3 regions of the Saccharopolyspora gloriosae genome follow, and region 1 is predicted to be linked to each of the others. Evidence: riboswitches for the same ligand, from Rfam matches in the RefSeq annotation. Region 1 holds a riboswitch; each other region holds the start of a gene.
The links. Region 1 has a riboswitch for cobalamin ahead of cobN (cobaltochelatase subunit CobN). Riboswitches for the same ligand answer to the same signal wherever they lie in the genome.
Positions count from the first base shown of each region.

Region 2: linked by a shared signal. The riboswitch ahead of BJ969_RS10800 (ABC transporter substrate-binding protein) and the one ahead of cobN (cobaltochelatase subunit CobN) in region 1 are both predicted to bind cobalamin.
Region 3: linked by a shared signal. The riboswitch ahead of BJ969_RS11040 (Rossmann-like domain-containing protein) and the one ahead of cobN (cobaltochelatase subunit CobN) in region 1 are both predicted to bind cobalamin.

Region 1 is NZ_JACHIV010000001.1:5,026,125-5,031,013, reverse strand. Features, by position in the region: gene cobN (cobaltochelatase subunit CobN) at 1-2,161, opposite strand, end outside; cobalamin riboswitch at 2,284-2,417, opposite strand; gene cobG (precorrin-3B synthase) at 3,015-4,445, shown strand; gene BJ969_RS21825 (precorrin-8X methylmutase) at 4,442-4,889, shown strand, end outside.
Region 2 is NZ_JACHIV010000001.1:2,433,481-2,438,369, reverse strand. Features, by position in the region: gene BJ969_RS10810 (ATP-binding cassette domain-containing protein) at 1-458, opposite strand, end outside; gene BJ969_RS10805 (FecCD family ABC transporter permease) at 455-1,489, opposite strand; gene BJ969_RS10800 (ABC transporter substrate-binding protein) at 1,486-2,502, opposite strand; cobalamin riboswitch at 2,586-2,716, opposite strand; gene BJ969_RS10795 (cytochrome P450) at 2,993-4,183, opposite strand; gene BJ969_RS10790 (caspase, EACC1-associated type) at 4,326-4,889, opposite strand, start outside.
Region 3 is NZ_JACHIV010000001.1:2,491,308-2,496,196, reverse strand. Features, by position in the region: gene BJ969_RS11050 (MFS transporter) at 1-529, opposite strand, end outside; gene BJ969_RS11045 (PLP-dependent cysteine synthase family protein) at 526-1,629, opposite strand; gene BJ969_RS11040 (Rossmann-like domain-containing protein) at 1,626-2,468, opposite strand; cobalamin riboswitch at 2,619-2,787, opposite strand; gene BJ969_RS11035 (class I SAM-dependent methyltransferase) at 3,094-4,500, opposite strand.

The DNA of each region.
Region 1 (4,889 bases):
TCTCCACGTCGTCCACGGTGCCGCGCGCGACGCTGCCGTCCTCCAACATGCCCAGCGCCTCGCGCAGGCCGGGCAGCGCGCCGCTCTGGCCGCCCCACACCTGCCGGGCGCGCAGCATCGCCAGCACCAGGTTCACCCGCGCCTCGCCCTTCGGGGCGGCGCCCAGCACGTGCAGGCCGTCGCGGATCTGCGCGTCCTTGATCTCGCAGAGCCAGCCGTCGACGTGCAGCAGCATGTCGTCGAACTCGGCCTCGTGCGGGCGCTCGTCCAGCCCGAGGTCGTGGTCCAGCTTCGCGGCCTGCATCAACGTCCAGATCTGGCTGCGGATCGCGGGCAGCTTCGCCGGGTCCATCGCCGAGATCTGCGCGTGCTCGTCGAGCAGCTGCTCCAGCTTCGCGATGTCGCCGTAGCTCTCCGCCCGCGCCATCGGCGGCACCAGGTGGTCCACCAGCGTCGCGTGCACCCGGCGCTTCGCCTGGGTGCCCTCGCCGGGGTCGTTGACCAGGAACGGGTAGATCAGCGGCAGGTCCGCCAGCGCCGCGTCCGGCGCGCAGGACGCCGACATGCCCGCCGTCTTGCCGGGCAGCCACTCCAGGTTGCCGTGCTTGCCCAGGTGCACCATGGCGTGCGCGCCGAACTCGTCGGTCAGCCAGCGGTAGGCGGCCAGGTAGTGGTGACTCGGCGGCAGGTCCGGGTCGTGGTAGATCGCGATCGGGTTCTCCCCGAAGCCGCGCGGCGGCTGCACCATGATCACCACGTTGCCGGCGCGCAGCGCGGCCAGCACGATCTCGCCGTCCGGGTCGTGCGAGCGGTCCACGAACTGCTCGCCGGGCGGCGGGCCCCAGTGACCCTCGATGCTCTCGCGCAGGTCGTCGGGCAGCGTCGCGAACCAGTCGGCGTAGCGCTTCGCGGGGATGCGCACCGGGTTGCCGGACAGCTGCTCCTCGGTGAGCCAATCCGGGTCCTGGCCACCGGCGGCGATCAGCGCGTGCACCAGCGCGTCGCCGTCCTGCGCGGCCACGCCGGGCAGCGCGTCCGGACCGTCCTCCGGGCCGATGTCGTAACCGGCTTCGCGCAGCCGCTGCAGCAGGCCCACCGCGCTCGCCGGGGTGTCCAGGCCGACCGCGTTGCCGATGCGGGAGTGCTTCGTCGGGTACGCCGAGAGCATCAGCACCAGGCGCTTGTCCTTCGGCTCCACGTACCGCAGCCGGGCGTGCTTCACGGCGATGCCCGCGACGCGCGCCGCGCGCTCCGGGTCCGCCACGTACACCGGCAGGCCCTCCGAGTCGTTCTCCTTGAACGAGAACGGCACCGTGATCAGCCGACCGTCGAACTCGGGCACCGCGACCTGCGTGGCCATGTCCAGCGGGGACAGGCCCTCGTCGTTGTCCTGCCACGCTTCGCGGCTGGAGGTCAGCGTCAAGCCCTGCAGGATCGGCACGTCCAGGTCGGCGAGCGCGCCCACGTCCCACGCTTCGTCGTCCCCACCGGCCGAGGCCGTCGCGGGCTTCGTACCGCCCGCCGCGAGCACCGTCACGATCAGCGCGTCGGCCTGGCGCAACGTGTCCAGCAGGCCCGGTTCCGGGGCGCGCAGCGACGCGCAGAACACCGGCATCGCCCGGCCGCCCGCGTCCTCGATGGCGTCGGAGAGGGCGTGCGCGAACGCGGTGTTGCCCGCCATGTGGTGCGCCCGGTAGTAGAGCACCGCCACCTTCGGGCCCTCGGTGTTGCGCGGCTCGCGCTCCAGCAGGCCCCACTTCGGCGTCTCCACCGGCGGCTCGAAGCCGTGGCCGGTGAGCAGGACCGTGTCGGACAGGAAGTTGAACAGCTGCGTCAGGTTCTCCGGGCCGCCCTGCGCGAGGTAGGCGTGGGCCTGCGCGCACACGCCGCCGGGAACGGTGGAGCACTCCATCAGCTCCGCGTCCGGGGCCTGCTCACCGCCGAGCACCACCACCGGGCGCGGGCCTGCGAGCAGCGCGTCGAGGCCCTCCTCCCAGGCGCGGCGGCCGCCGAGCAGCCGCACGATCACCAGGTCGGCGCCCTCCAGCAGCGGCGGCAGGTCGTCCACGCCGAGCCGGGCCGGGTTGCCGAGGCGGAAGTCCGCACCGCTGGCGCGTGCGCTGAGCAGATCGGTGTCCGATGTGGACAGCAGCAGGATCATGCGGCACGCTCCCGGCTGAGCAGGGACGCGGGCATGCGGACAGGACGCATGGTCAACCTTCCTCGGGGTCCTCGCCCCGGAGTCGTCGGCACCCGGTGTCGGACCGGGCGGTGGCGGCGCGGAGTGTCCTGGCTCCCGGATCGGCGCTCGCTCCGGCCTTCCCGTCCGCGCACGTGCGCGGGCAGTGACCTTCGTTGTGCGGAGTCCGCTCCCCGGTGACAGTGGCGGGACCGCGCCGGACTCGCACCGGCTTCCTCCACTCGTCGCCGTCGACCACTCTCCGCAACGGGGCGATCGTTCGTCAAGTGGCCTGCTGCGCTGGTGCGCGAGAGATCACGCACGTGGCACCGCGCCGTTCGGCGGAACGCTCGCGCGACGGTCACCCACCGGACACGAGCGCTCGCCGAGGAATCCCCTCACCGCGAACTCGGTCGACACCGGCGCACCCCCGCACGCCGCCCCCACTCGTCACGTTGTGGACGATTCCCGCAATTTCGCGAGAAATCGAACGACCCGATCGAGGTGAACGTTCCTGATCCCGGCCGTGGAACCACTTCTGATCAGGGGAAACGAGTTGTCCACATGGGGTGTCCGACACGCCGGGGGCGGTCGATCTCTCGCGAAATTGCGAGGGCTTGAACAAGGTCCGGCCGGGGTTCGCGGGGCGGTCGTGCGGGGGAGGCCGCCGGGTCGGGGGTGGCTGTGGTGAGGCACATCGCGTTTTGCGTCCGCAACGAGGCCTGGCCGTAGTATCGACGACCGCCGGTGCGCGCCCAGGGCCGCGCACCACCGGAGACCCGCGCCGTGCGCTGGGAGTTCCGACCGACCACGAGCGATGAGAGCGGGGAGAACCGTGCCGCCACGAGCCGAACCGGACGCGTGCCCCGGCGCGCTGCGGGTGCACGAGGCCGCCGACGGCGGCCTGGCCCGGGTCCGGGTGCCGGGCGGGCGGCTCGACGCGCGGCAGGTGCGGGCGCTGGCCGCCGCGGCGGAGCTCGGCGACGGCGGCTGGGAGCTGACCTCGCGGGCGAACCTCCAGGTCCGCGGGCTCGCGCCGCACGCCGTGGCGGAGTTCGCGGCGACGCTGGCCGACGCGGGCCTGCTGCCCTCGCCGACGCACGAGCGGGTGCGCAACATCATCGCCTCGCCCTACACCGGTTGCGACGACGCGGGGTCGCTGGACGTGCACGCGGTGGCGACCGAGCTCGACCGGCGGTTGTGCGCGGCGCCCGCGCTCGCGGAGCTGCCGGGGCGGTTCCTGTTCACCGTGGACGACGGGCGGGGCGACGTCGCCGGGCTCGCCGCCGACATCGGGCTCGCCCCGGCGGACGGTTCGGTCGCGGTGCTGCTGTCCGGTGCGGACGAAGGAATCCGGGTCGCGACCGCGGACGCGGCGCGCGCCGCGGTGCTCGCGGCGGAGGCGTTCCTCGCGGAACGGCGGCGGCAGGAGTCGGCGAGCTGGCGGCTCGCCGAACTCACCGACGGTCCCCGGCTGATCGCCGCGCGCGTCATCGCCGAACCGGGCCCGGCGGAGGACGGTGCGCCGATCGCCGACACCGGCGCGGAGTCCGCTGACAGCACCGGATCTGCTCCCGGCACGGACGGTTCCGCTGAGCGTGCCGGGACCGTTCCTGCCGCAGCCGGCGGATCGGCTGAACGCACCGAGCGGCCCATCAGCGCGAGCGGTGCCGCTGAACGCGCCGGTTCCGCCCCCGGCGTGGGGGAACCGGCCGGCGGCGTCGGGTCTTCTCCCGCAACGACGTGCCACTCCGGTCCGGGTCGTCCCGTCGAGCCCGTCGCCACCCACGCCGATCTCGGCGTCCTGCACCGCCGCGACGGCCGGGTGAGCCTCGCGCTGGGCGCCCCGCTGGGCAGGCTGAACGCCGAGCAGGTCGCGGCGCTGGCCGCCCTGGACCGCCCGCTGCGGCTCACGCCGTGGCGCACCCTGCTGCTGCCCGGAATCCCCGAGCACGACGCGACGACCCTGCTGTCCGAAATGGACGGAGCCGGTTTCGTGGTGGACACCGCCGCGCCGCTGGCCGGGGTCACCGCGTGCACCGGGAGCCCCGGCTGCGCCAAATCCCTCGCCGACGTGCGCTCCGACGCGGCGCGCGCCGCCCGGCCCGGCGCGTTGCCGGTGCACTGGGCGGGCTGCTCGCGCCGCTGCGGCCGACCGGCGGGACGAGGAGTGGAAGTGCTGGCCACCGAGGCCGGCTACGAGGTCGGCGGCGAACCCGCCGGCGAGTTATCCGCCGCGCTCGAAGCGGCACGGAGGGCAGTGTGAGTACCGGACGCAATCCAGCCGGGGCCGAGGGCACCGGTGGCTACGAGTACATCCGGGAGGGCGCGGAGATCTACCGCCGCTCCTTCGCGACGATCCGCGCCGAAGCGGAACTCGACGGCATGCCACCGGAAGTCGCCGGAGTCGCCGTCCGCATGATCCACGCCTGCGGCATGGTCGACCTGGTGCGCGACATCGCCTGGTCGCCGAACGCGGTCCTGGCCGCCCGCGAAGCGCTGCGCGCCGGGGCGCCGGTGTTCTGCGACGCCGCGATGGTCGCCGCGGGCGTCACCCGGCGTCGCCTCCCGGCGGACAACGACATCCTCTGCACCCTCGGCGACCCGCAGGTGCCGCAGCTGGCGCAGGAGCTCGGCACGACGCGCAGCGCGGCGGCGATGGAGCTGTGGCGGGACCGGCTCGACGGCGCGGTGGTGGCCGTCGGCAACG
Region 2 (4,889 bases), 2.6 Mb from region 1:
AAGGCCCGCGCGATCTGCGCGCGTTGCCGTTCCCCACCGGAAAGGCTGTGCCAGCGCCGGTTCGCGAGCGCGTCGAGCCCGGTCTGCGCCAGCACCCGCCGGATGATCTCCGCGTCGGCCGGGTTCGCGCCGCCCCAGCCGTTGCGGTGCGGGGTGCGGCCGAGGGCGACCACCTCGGTCACGGTGAGATCGACGTCGGTGCCCACCTGCTGCTCCACCACCGCCACCCGGCGAGCCAGGTCGCGCCGGGGCCACTGCGGCGCCGCGCGCCCGCCGATCTCGACGGCCCCGGAGCTCGGTCGCCGCAGTCCGGCCAGCAGCCGCAGCAGCGAGGACTTCCCGGACCCGTTCGGCCCGAGCAGGCCCACCGTGCGGCCCTCGTCGACGCGCAGGCCCACCCCGTCGAGGATCAGCGCGCCTCCGGCGGACCAGGACACGTCGTGCGCGGACAGGCTCACGACACCCTCCCCCGCTTGGCCAGCAGCACGGCGAACGCGGGCACGCCGACGAGCGCGGTGACGACGCCGACGGGCACTTCCTGCGGGGCGGCGATGGTCGTGGCCAGCACGTCCACCCACACCAGCAGCACCGCGCCGAGCACGGCGGTCACCGGCAGCAGCGCGCGGTGGCGCGGACCCACGAGCAGCCGCGCGGCCTGCGGCAGCACCAGCCCGACGAAACCGATCGCACCGGCGGCGGCCACCAGCGTCGCGGCCAGCAGCGCGGTCGCCACCAGCAGCACCGCCCGCAACCGTGCCACCCGGACGCCGAGGGAGGCCGCGGCGTCCTGCCCGAACGCGAACGCGTCCAGCGCCCCCGCCCGCGACAGGCACAGCACCAGGCACACCGCGCACACCGCCGCGGAGATCGCGACGTCGTTCCACCGCGCGCCGGACAACGACCCCAGCAACCAGAACAGCACCCCGCGGGTCTGCTCCGCGTCCGCCGAGGTGATCACGATGTAGGAGGTGAGCGCGGAGAACAGCTGGGTGCCAGCGACCCCGGCGAGCACCGTGTGCCCGGCCGCCCCACCCGCGACCGAGGCGAGCAGCATCACCAGCGCGAACGCCACCAGCGCCCCGGCGAACGCGCCCGCGGTGAGCCCGATCGCACCCGCGCCGAGCCCGAGCACCACGACCGACACCGCGCCGGTGGACGCTCCGGCGGACACGCCGAGCAGGAACGGATCGGCGAGCGGGTTGCGCAGCAGCGATTGCAGCACCGCCCCGCACACGCCGAGCCCGGCTCCGCAGATCGCGGCCAGCAGCGCCCGCGGCAGCCGCAGCTGCCACACGATGCCCTGACCGATGCGGGAGACGTCGGTGTCGAGCAGGCCCAGCCGATCGGCGACCACGCTGCCGACGTCGCCGACGGTGAGGTGCGCCGGCCCGAGCGTGACCGCGACCGCGATCGACAGCAGCAGCGCCGGAATCCCGGCGAGCACGATCGCGACCGGCGGCAGTCTCCCCGCTGACGGCGCTGCCGTCACCGCTGCCGGTCCATCTCGACGAGCCGATCCGCGAGCCGTTCGATGCCCCGCACGGTGCGCATGCTGACGTTGAGCTCGGTGCCCGTCATGCCCATCAGGTGCCCGTCTCGCACCGCCGCGAGCCGGGACACCGCCGGATCCTCGTGCAGGAACCGGGTCTTCGCCGCCAGCCCGTCGCCTTCGCCGTCGCGGGTGAGGTCGCCGAGCACCAGCAGGTCCGGGTCGCGCGCGAGGACGTCCTCCCAGGACACCTGCGGCCACATCGAGCTGATGTCCGCGTAGGCGTTGCGCACGCCCAGCGCGCGGGTCATGACCGCGGGTGATCCGGTGGAACCCGCCATGTACGGCGATTCGGTGCGGGCGAACCAGAACAGCACCGAGGTCTCGGCGCGGGAGTCGAGCCCGGCGACCTTCCGCTGCGCCGCCGCGACCCGGCCGCGCAGCTGCTCGGTGAGCGCGTGACCACGTTCGGGGACGCCGAACAGGTCGGCGATCTCCTGCACCTCGCGGTAGATGTCGTCGAGCTCCACCGGTTTCGGCAGCGGCGCCTCCTCCGGGAAGCAGTTGCTCGGCGACAGGTACGTCGGCACGCCCAGCTCACCGAACCGCTCGCGGTCGGCGACCCCCTCATCGGTGAACACGGCCTTGTAGGCGCCGAGCACGAAGTCCGGTTCGGTGCCCAGCACCGACTCGAACGACGGGTTGTTGTCGGCCAGCCGCGGCACCCGCGAGTTCGCCTCCGCCAGCGCCGGATCGACCGGGTCGGTCCAGGTCGCGGTGCCCACCATCCGATCCGCCAGCCCCAAGGCCAGCATGATCTCGGTCGTGGACTGGTTCAGCGACACCGCGCGCCGCGGCGGCGCTTCGACGGTGACGTCGGTGTCGCAGTTGCGCACCGTCGTCGCGGCCTCGCCGCGGATGGTGTCGTCGGCGGGCGCGGCGCACGAGACCAGCACAGCGGCGGCCAGCGCCACCAGCCCGAGGCGTAACGAGCGGGCTTGCGAGAACGGCATGGCACGAGGTTCCTCACCCCGGACCCAGGCGCGGAGTCCGGCAGGCTGCGACCCGGAACCGCCTGCGGTCCGGGGAGCCGGCCAGGTCTTCGGGCTCGGGCTCACCGGGCGAGGCCCCTTCCCGGACCGGGAGGTCCAGTGGTTCCGGCCGTGGCCGTCCTCGCCCATCGCCCCTACCGCTGCGCGTCAGCTCCGGCTTCCGACCGGATTCCCTGCCCTCACGGGCGCGACAGGCTCCCGAGCACCCTAACCGGACATCCCACTACTCCATCAAGGTGATGTTCCTCGCCGTGAGCAGGGGTGGGCGGCCTGCATAGGTGGTCGGGTGGCGGAACCTCAGTTGCTTCCTCGCTGCGGGATCTTTTTTCCCGAGTGGCTCCGCCACGAGGGAAAAGGCCGTCCTCGCGAGGAAGCCACTGAGAACCCGCGGGTGTTCCGGCTGCGTGCGTGGTCGCTGCTCAGCGACTTCGTCGCTGACAAGACACAGACGTCACCAGGTGACGGGGAGTCTTGCGATTCCGTTGCCCATTTGTTCGTCGTCTTCGGAATCGGTGGGCATGCCGACCTTTTCGATCGGGACGGCGAGGGTGAGGTCGGGCAGGCGGCGCAGGAGCGCTCCGTAGACCTCTTGGAGTTCGATGCGCGCGAGGGGGGCACCGATGCAGTGCGACAGGCCGTGGCTGAACGCCAAGTGCGGGTTGGGGCTGCGGCCGACGTCGAAGGTCTCCGGGTCGTCGAAGACGCGGTCGTCGAACGACGGCGAGTAGTGGTCGCACAGCACCAGGTCACCGGCCTTGATGACGACACCGCCGATCTCGATGTCCTCGCCGGCGTAGCGGGGCTGGAAGGACTCGTCGACCTTGCTCAGCCGCAGCACCTCCTCGACGGCGGTCTCCAGCAGGCCGGGGTCGCGCACGACGCGTTCGCGCTGCTCGGGGTGCGAGGCGAACAGGGCGATGCCCGCGCTGAGGTTCGTCGGCGTCACCAGGTACGAGAAGCTGATCGTGGAGATCAGTTCGCACACCGTGCCGTCGTCGATCTCCGCCTCGCACAGCGCGGAGATGAGGTGCTCGTCCGGTTCGCGGCGCTTCTCCTCGACCAGTTCCTGCAGGTAGGCGAACAGCTCTTGGGCTCCGACGGCCACCTTCTCCGACTCGTCGAGCCGTCCGGCCCCGGCCAGCATCGCCATGAACCGGTCGTGCTCGGCGACGCCGAGCAGATCGCAGAGCACTTCGAACGACAGCGGCAGCGACAGCTCCGCGTGCAGGTCCACCGGCGGCGCGGACGCCGTGATCCGGTCCAGGTGCGCGGCGACGCGCGCGGCGACCCGCTCCCGCAGCGCGACCATCCGCTTCGCGGAGAAGTGGGGGGTGAGCGCGGCGCGGGTCTTCACGTGGATCTCGCGCGCCACCTCCGGATCGTCGCTGCGCACCAGGGTGTCCAGCAGCGGGCTGTCGAGGTAGCGGGGCCGGTTCTCCGGGTCGGGGTGGGAGCGGCCGATGCGGCGGTCCTTGAGCAGTTGCTTGAGCTCGGCGAGCCGGGTCACCAGCCACGCCTCATCACCGGCGCGGGTGCGCACCTTGACGACGGGGCCGCGTTCGCGCAGCTGCCGCATCAGCGGGCTCAGCCTGCCGACCACGGACCCTTCGGACTTCAGCAGCGGCAGCTCGTCGACGGTCATGGATGTGTCCTCCGCGGCGGGGCAGCGATCATGGGCGTGCCGCCGACGTTAGGCCCCATTCGCTGGGGAAAAGACCACACCGCGGGAGCGGGTCGGCCCTCGGCGCCGGCAGCGGACGCCGCACTCGATCCGGACCGGACGGTCACCGCCGAAACGTGAAGTGATGACCGCTTTCATGATCCCACCCGAACACGAGCAGCATGAAGACGAAGTTCACCAGCGCGGAAGTCCACAACGCGATGAGCGGCGACATCCACTGACCTAGCACGACCACTCCTCCGGAGAGCGCGAACAGGACAGCACCCGGACCAACTAGGAGCCCGACGACTCCCCCCAGCGCGGAAACAGTCGCACCAGCACGCGACAGCAGTACATCTCGTCCCACGAAGAAGTAGGCGATCGAAGCCATCATGGCGGCGGACACCGACGGGAGGAGGATGAATCCTTGGACACCCGTTTCGATGGAATCGGGATCGGAGCGGATCGCTCGCCCGACGGGATCCCACTCCGCGGGGATGTCGCCCCACCTCAGACCGATGGCAGCCAAGATCAGGACGAGCACCAGGATCACGAAGATCCCTACCCGCTGCCAGGGTGTTCGAACCGCTTTGCGCTGCGGCCTCGCGATGCGGTACGTCTTGGGGATCTTGTAGCTCTTGTGCCCATCGTGCGTCCTCGAACCGATCGTGGCCGCACCATCCCGGGC
Region 3 (4,889 bases), 2.5 Mb from region 1:
GCACCGCGAACGCCACGCACGCCACCAGCGCGATGACGCGGAAGTCCACCGCCAGCAGGGCCGCGCCGAGCAGCGGCCCGACCAGCGTGCCCGCGTGCTGGAAGACGTTGAACACGGCGAACACCTCGGCTCGCCGCTCCCCCGCCTCGTGCATCAGGTAGGTGCGCACCGCCGGGTTGAACAGCGCACCGGCCAGCCCGGTGAGGATCGCCGCGGCGAACAGGCCCGGCAGCGAGGTGAACACGGCGAACAAGCCGAACGACACCACCCGCAACGCGCAGCCCGCGATGATCATCGGGCGGCAGCCGAGCCGGTCCGCGGCGGTCCCGCCGAGCAGGAACATGCCCTGCTGGCTCAGGTTCCGGACACCGAGCACCAGGCCGACCACGGCGGCGCCGTAGCCGAGGTTCCCGCTCATGTACGCGGCCAGGAACGGCATCAGCATGTAGAAGCCGACGTTGATGCCGAACTGGTTGATCACCAGCAGCTTCGCGGCCGGGGACAGCCTGGCGAACGCGGCGCGGTTCATTCCCGCACCTCGCAGACCGGGCAGCCCGCCGAACCGGCGGTGCGATGGGCGCAGGGATCGACCACCTTGCGCGACCTCCTCCAACTCGTCTTGCTGTCCACTTCGGACGGAATTCCGTCCGTTTCGGATGGTTCGGTGACCGGATCGGGCAGGTTCTGGGCGGCGTGGAAGTCCGCGTCGTAGATCGTCCGCCAGTACCGGTGCGGCCCGTCGGGGAACACGGCGGCGACTCGGTCTGAGCCCAGTTCGCGCGCGCACCAGGACGCGACCAGCGCCACCGCGCCGGTGCTCCACCCACCGGTGGCGAACGACCCCGCAGCCAGCCGCCGGCAGCCCGCGACGGCCTCCGCCGCCCCGACCCAGTGCACTTCGTCGAACGCCGCGTAGTCCACGTTGCCCGGGTGGATGCTGCTGCCCAGACCGCGCATCAGGCGCTTCACCGCCGGATCGCCGAACACCGTGGAGCCCGCCGCGTCGACCCCGACCAGGCGGGCCTCCGGACGGTGCTCGCGCAGCACCTGCGCGATCCCGGCGCTGTGACCGCCGGTGCCGACGCTGCACACCACGACCTCGACGTCGTCGAGCTGGTCGAGCAGTTCGCGGCCCAGCCCGTGGTACCCGGTGACGTTGTCCGGGTTGTTGTACTGGTCCGGCCAGTACGGGTCGGGCAGCGTCGCCATCAGCTCCCGCACCCGCTCCAGCCGGGCGCGCTGCCAACCGCCCACCGGGTGCGGCGACCGCACCAGCTCCACCCGCACGCCGTAGGCGGTGAGCAGGGCGCGGGTCATGTCGTCGAGCTCGTCGTCGGCGACGACGACCACCGGATGCCCCCACGCCACCCCGACGCACGCCAGGCCGATCCCCAAGGTGCCGCTGGTGGATTCGACTACCGTGCCGCCGGGGCGCAGCTCGCCGCGCTCGCGCGCGCCCGCCAGCATCGCGTGCGCCGCCCTGGCCTTCATCCCGCCCGGCGCCACGCCCTCCAGCTTCGCCCAGAAACCCGGGTGCTCGAAGGCGATCGGGGTGGTGACGCGCAGCAGCGGGGTGTTGCCTATCAGGTCCAGCGGCGACTCGGACCGGGCCGGTGCCCGACCGGTCATCGCGGCGCCTCGTAGGTGTGGATCGTGGTCTCCTCGCCGGAGAGCCAGAAGAACGGGTACGGCTCCGCCGATAGCGCCTGCACCGGGCCGCCGAGCAGTTCCCGCAGCACCGCGGCCCCGGTCTGGGCGAACAGGGTCAGCGGCAGGTCGCGCGCCGCGCAGGCCGCGGCGATCTCGTCGAACGTGCCGTTGCCGAGCACCATTCCCGAGGCCAGCACCGCGTCGGCGCCCTCGATCGCGGCCGCGTGGTCGGTCAGGATCGGCTCGTCCCACTCGGTCCGGCCACCCTTGAGGTCGCACGGAACGCAGGTCAGCCCGCGCTCCCGCAACGCGGCGAGCAGCGAGTTCACCACGCCGATCACCGCCACCCGGCCGCCCTCGGGGGCCCGGGTGATCGCGGCCACCGCGCGGGCCCGCGCCATCGACTTCGCCAGCGAATCCCCCGCCGGGACCCGTACCTGGCGGGCCAGCGGGTGCGCGCCGTGCGGAGTGGTCGCGGCGAGGTAGGCGTCCAGCGCGGCCACCCGGACCGGGCGCAGCGGGTGCGCCAGCAGTTCGGCGACGCTGCGCCCGACGGTGTCGCGCACCGCGTCCTCGTCGAGCGCGCCGGGTTCCACGGCGCAGGAACCGACGGCCGGGCCGACCCGCACGCTGAGCACGGTGTTGACGTAGCCGGTGCCGCGACCGGTGTGCCGGGCGGCCTGCACGGTCAGGAACGCCACCGCGGCCGTGGTCTGCTGCGGTGTTCCCCCGTCGGCGCCGCAGAACGCGCCGGCCAGAGCGGACTCGATCAACGAGTCCGAATAGGACTGATCAGTGGTGGCAGGAACAGGACGCACGTGTCTCCCGAAGCCGGTCCGGTCAGCGACGATCGAAGGCGGGCTACGCCCGGGGGAGACCACAAGGGTCCGAGGGGAAAGTTGCGCCCGTCGGGCGCGATGCGTCGATGCGCAGCACCACGTACCTCCTCCGGAGCTCCGCGACCCCGTACGAATCGGTACGACGATGCCAGTGTCCTGGCTCGTGGATCAGAACCCTGGCCTCCGGCCTTCCCACCCTGTCGGGCAGTGGCACGGGTGGAGGCGGGCTCCCCACTCACAGTGGCGGGACCGCGCCGGAGTCACACCGGCTTCCTGAACACCGTCGCTTGAACGGGTGAAAAGTTCGCAGTCCCGCTGAGGAATGTCAAGTGCGCCGGACGTCGGAACGCAGCAGCGACGACACGCGGAAACTGCGTCCGCGCAGGTATGAGCGCCGGAAAACCGGCGCCGCCGAAAGAACTATGACGTCGATGACCCTTGCCGGAACATCGGAGCGGATGCTCGCGCGGTGTTCCGGCAAGGGCCGTGCGCGACGTTCGGCCGAGCCTCCGCGGAACGAGGCGCCCGAGACCGTCGGATAGTCGGCCGGATTGGTTCCCGGCAATTCTGGAAAAAACCGGGCGAAATTCCGCCGGAGCGCGGATCAGACCGCCACCGCCCCCATTCCGCCGCGTCCGACGGCCCGGCGGCGGGCGGTGAGGTACAGGAAGGAGCCGGGCCCGCTGGAATCCACCACGTCCAATCCGACCGACCCGAACGCCTCGGCGATCGTCTCCGGTTCGAACGACCGCAGCCCGAACACCCGCTCGTGGCAGCGCTGGAAGTAGCGCTGGAACGCGCGCGTCCCCGGCCGGTAGGTGGTCGCCGTGAAGGTGCCCGCCGGATGCAGGCAGCGCGCCACTTCCGCGATCACCCGCTGCGGCTCGGGCAGCAGGTGCAGCGCGTCGGAGCAGTTCACCGCGCCGAGGAAGGCGTCCGGGAACGGCAGCGCCCGCGCGTCGCCCTCGGTGAACAGCACGCCCGGGACCGCCGCGCGCGCCACCTCCAGCAACGGCGCCGCCGAGTCCAGGCCGAGCACCCGGTCCGGGCCGACCTGCTCGGCCAGCACCCGCGTCCAGCGCCCGGTGCCGCAGGCCACGTCCAGCACCGGCCCCGGCGCCGGGCGCAGGTTCCGCCGCAGGTAGGCGTCCTCGTCCCACGCCGTGACCGACCGGTCCCAGTTCCCGCCCGGTACCGCGCCCGACTCCGCGCGCAGCAATTCGATGCGCTGGCCCGCCGTCGACTCCTGCTCCAGCAGCCGCCGGTAGGCGCCGGACGCGGGCGTGACGGGTTCCGGCGGTTCCGGCAGCTCCGGCCAGCCGAACGCGTGGTGGATCTCGTGCTCGGCGCGCGCGCCCTGGTAGGCGCGCAGCGCGGCGGTCTCGGCGTCCCACAGCTCGGCGAGCTCCGCACCGGCTCGGACCGGACCGGTGATCGGCGCGAGGCTCCCCCAGTGCGCCGGGGACGGCCAGGCCCGGCCGATTCCCGCCGCACAGCTCGGATCGGTGAAGTCGGGGACGGTCAAGCAGCGGCGGAGCCGGGCGGCGTCGTGCTCGTCCAGATCCGCCGGCAGCACCGGCGAGATCCGGTCGCGCTGCTCCGGCAGGTGCATCAGCAGGTGCAGCAGCGCGGTGCGCAGGCACGGCTCGGTGTCGGCCCGCTCCAGCAGCCGCATCGACGCGTCGAGCCGGTCGCCGAGCACGCCCTTGATCTGTCCCGGCAGGTACGAACTGCTCTCGTCGTCGCCGAGCAGCACGCCCAGCAGCAGCGCCACCCGCGCCCGGTTGGGGTGCGGGGAGCCGGTGAGGACCTCGACCGGGCCGACCAGGTCGGCCGGGCCGGCCGCCGCCGGGTCGAGCAGCTCGCGGGCGAGCCGGGCGAAGGCGACGTCGGACACCTGCGGGTCGTGGTGCACGAGCGCGGCGCGCAGTCCTCCCCACCTCGCCGTATCCGGCGCCGGGTCCGGCTGGGCTGTGACCCGCGGGAGGCCCGGTTGCTCTTGAGCACGCATCTGCTCGACTCCTTCGCTGTTGCACCGGGACCGGCCGTGCCGGGCGAATCCGGCTCGGCGCAGTCGAATTCGGGGTGACCGGGGAACTCGGTCCCGCTGGAGAAGCAGGTCCCGCTGGAGGACGTCGGCGAGCGCGGGGCACTGGCAGGTCCGCGGAGTCCGAGACGGGATCGCGGCGGCAGGCGCGTCGTTGCGCCGAATCGCGGCCGGCGGAGATTCGCACAGCGCCGGTGGGACGCCCGGACTTCCTCGTCCGAACGGGAAGCACCCGGTGCCCGGCGATCCGCAGCGGACGCCGGTCCGGGAAGACCGCGATGAATCCATCATGGACGAGCGGGTCCCGCCACGACGACCACCGAAAGCGTTTTCCTGCGTCCCCGCGTTGAGTG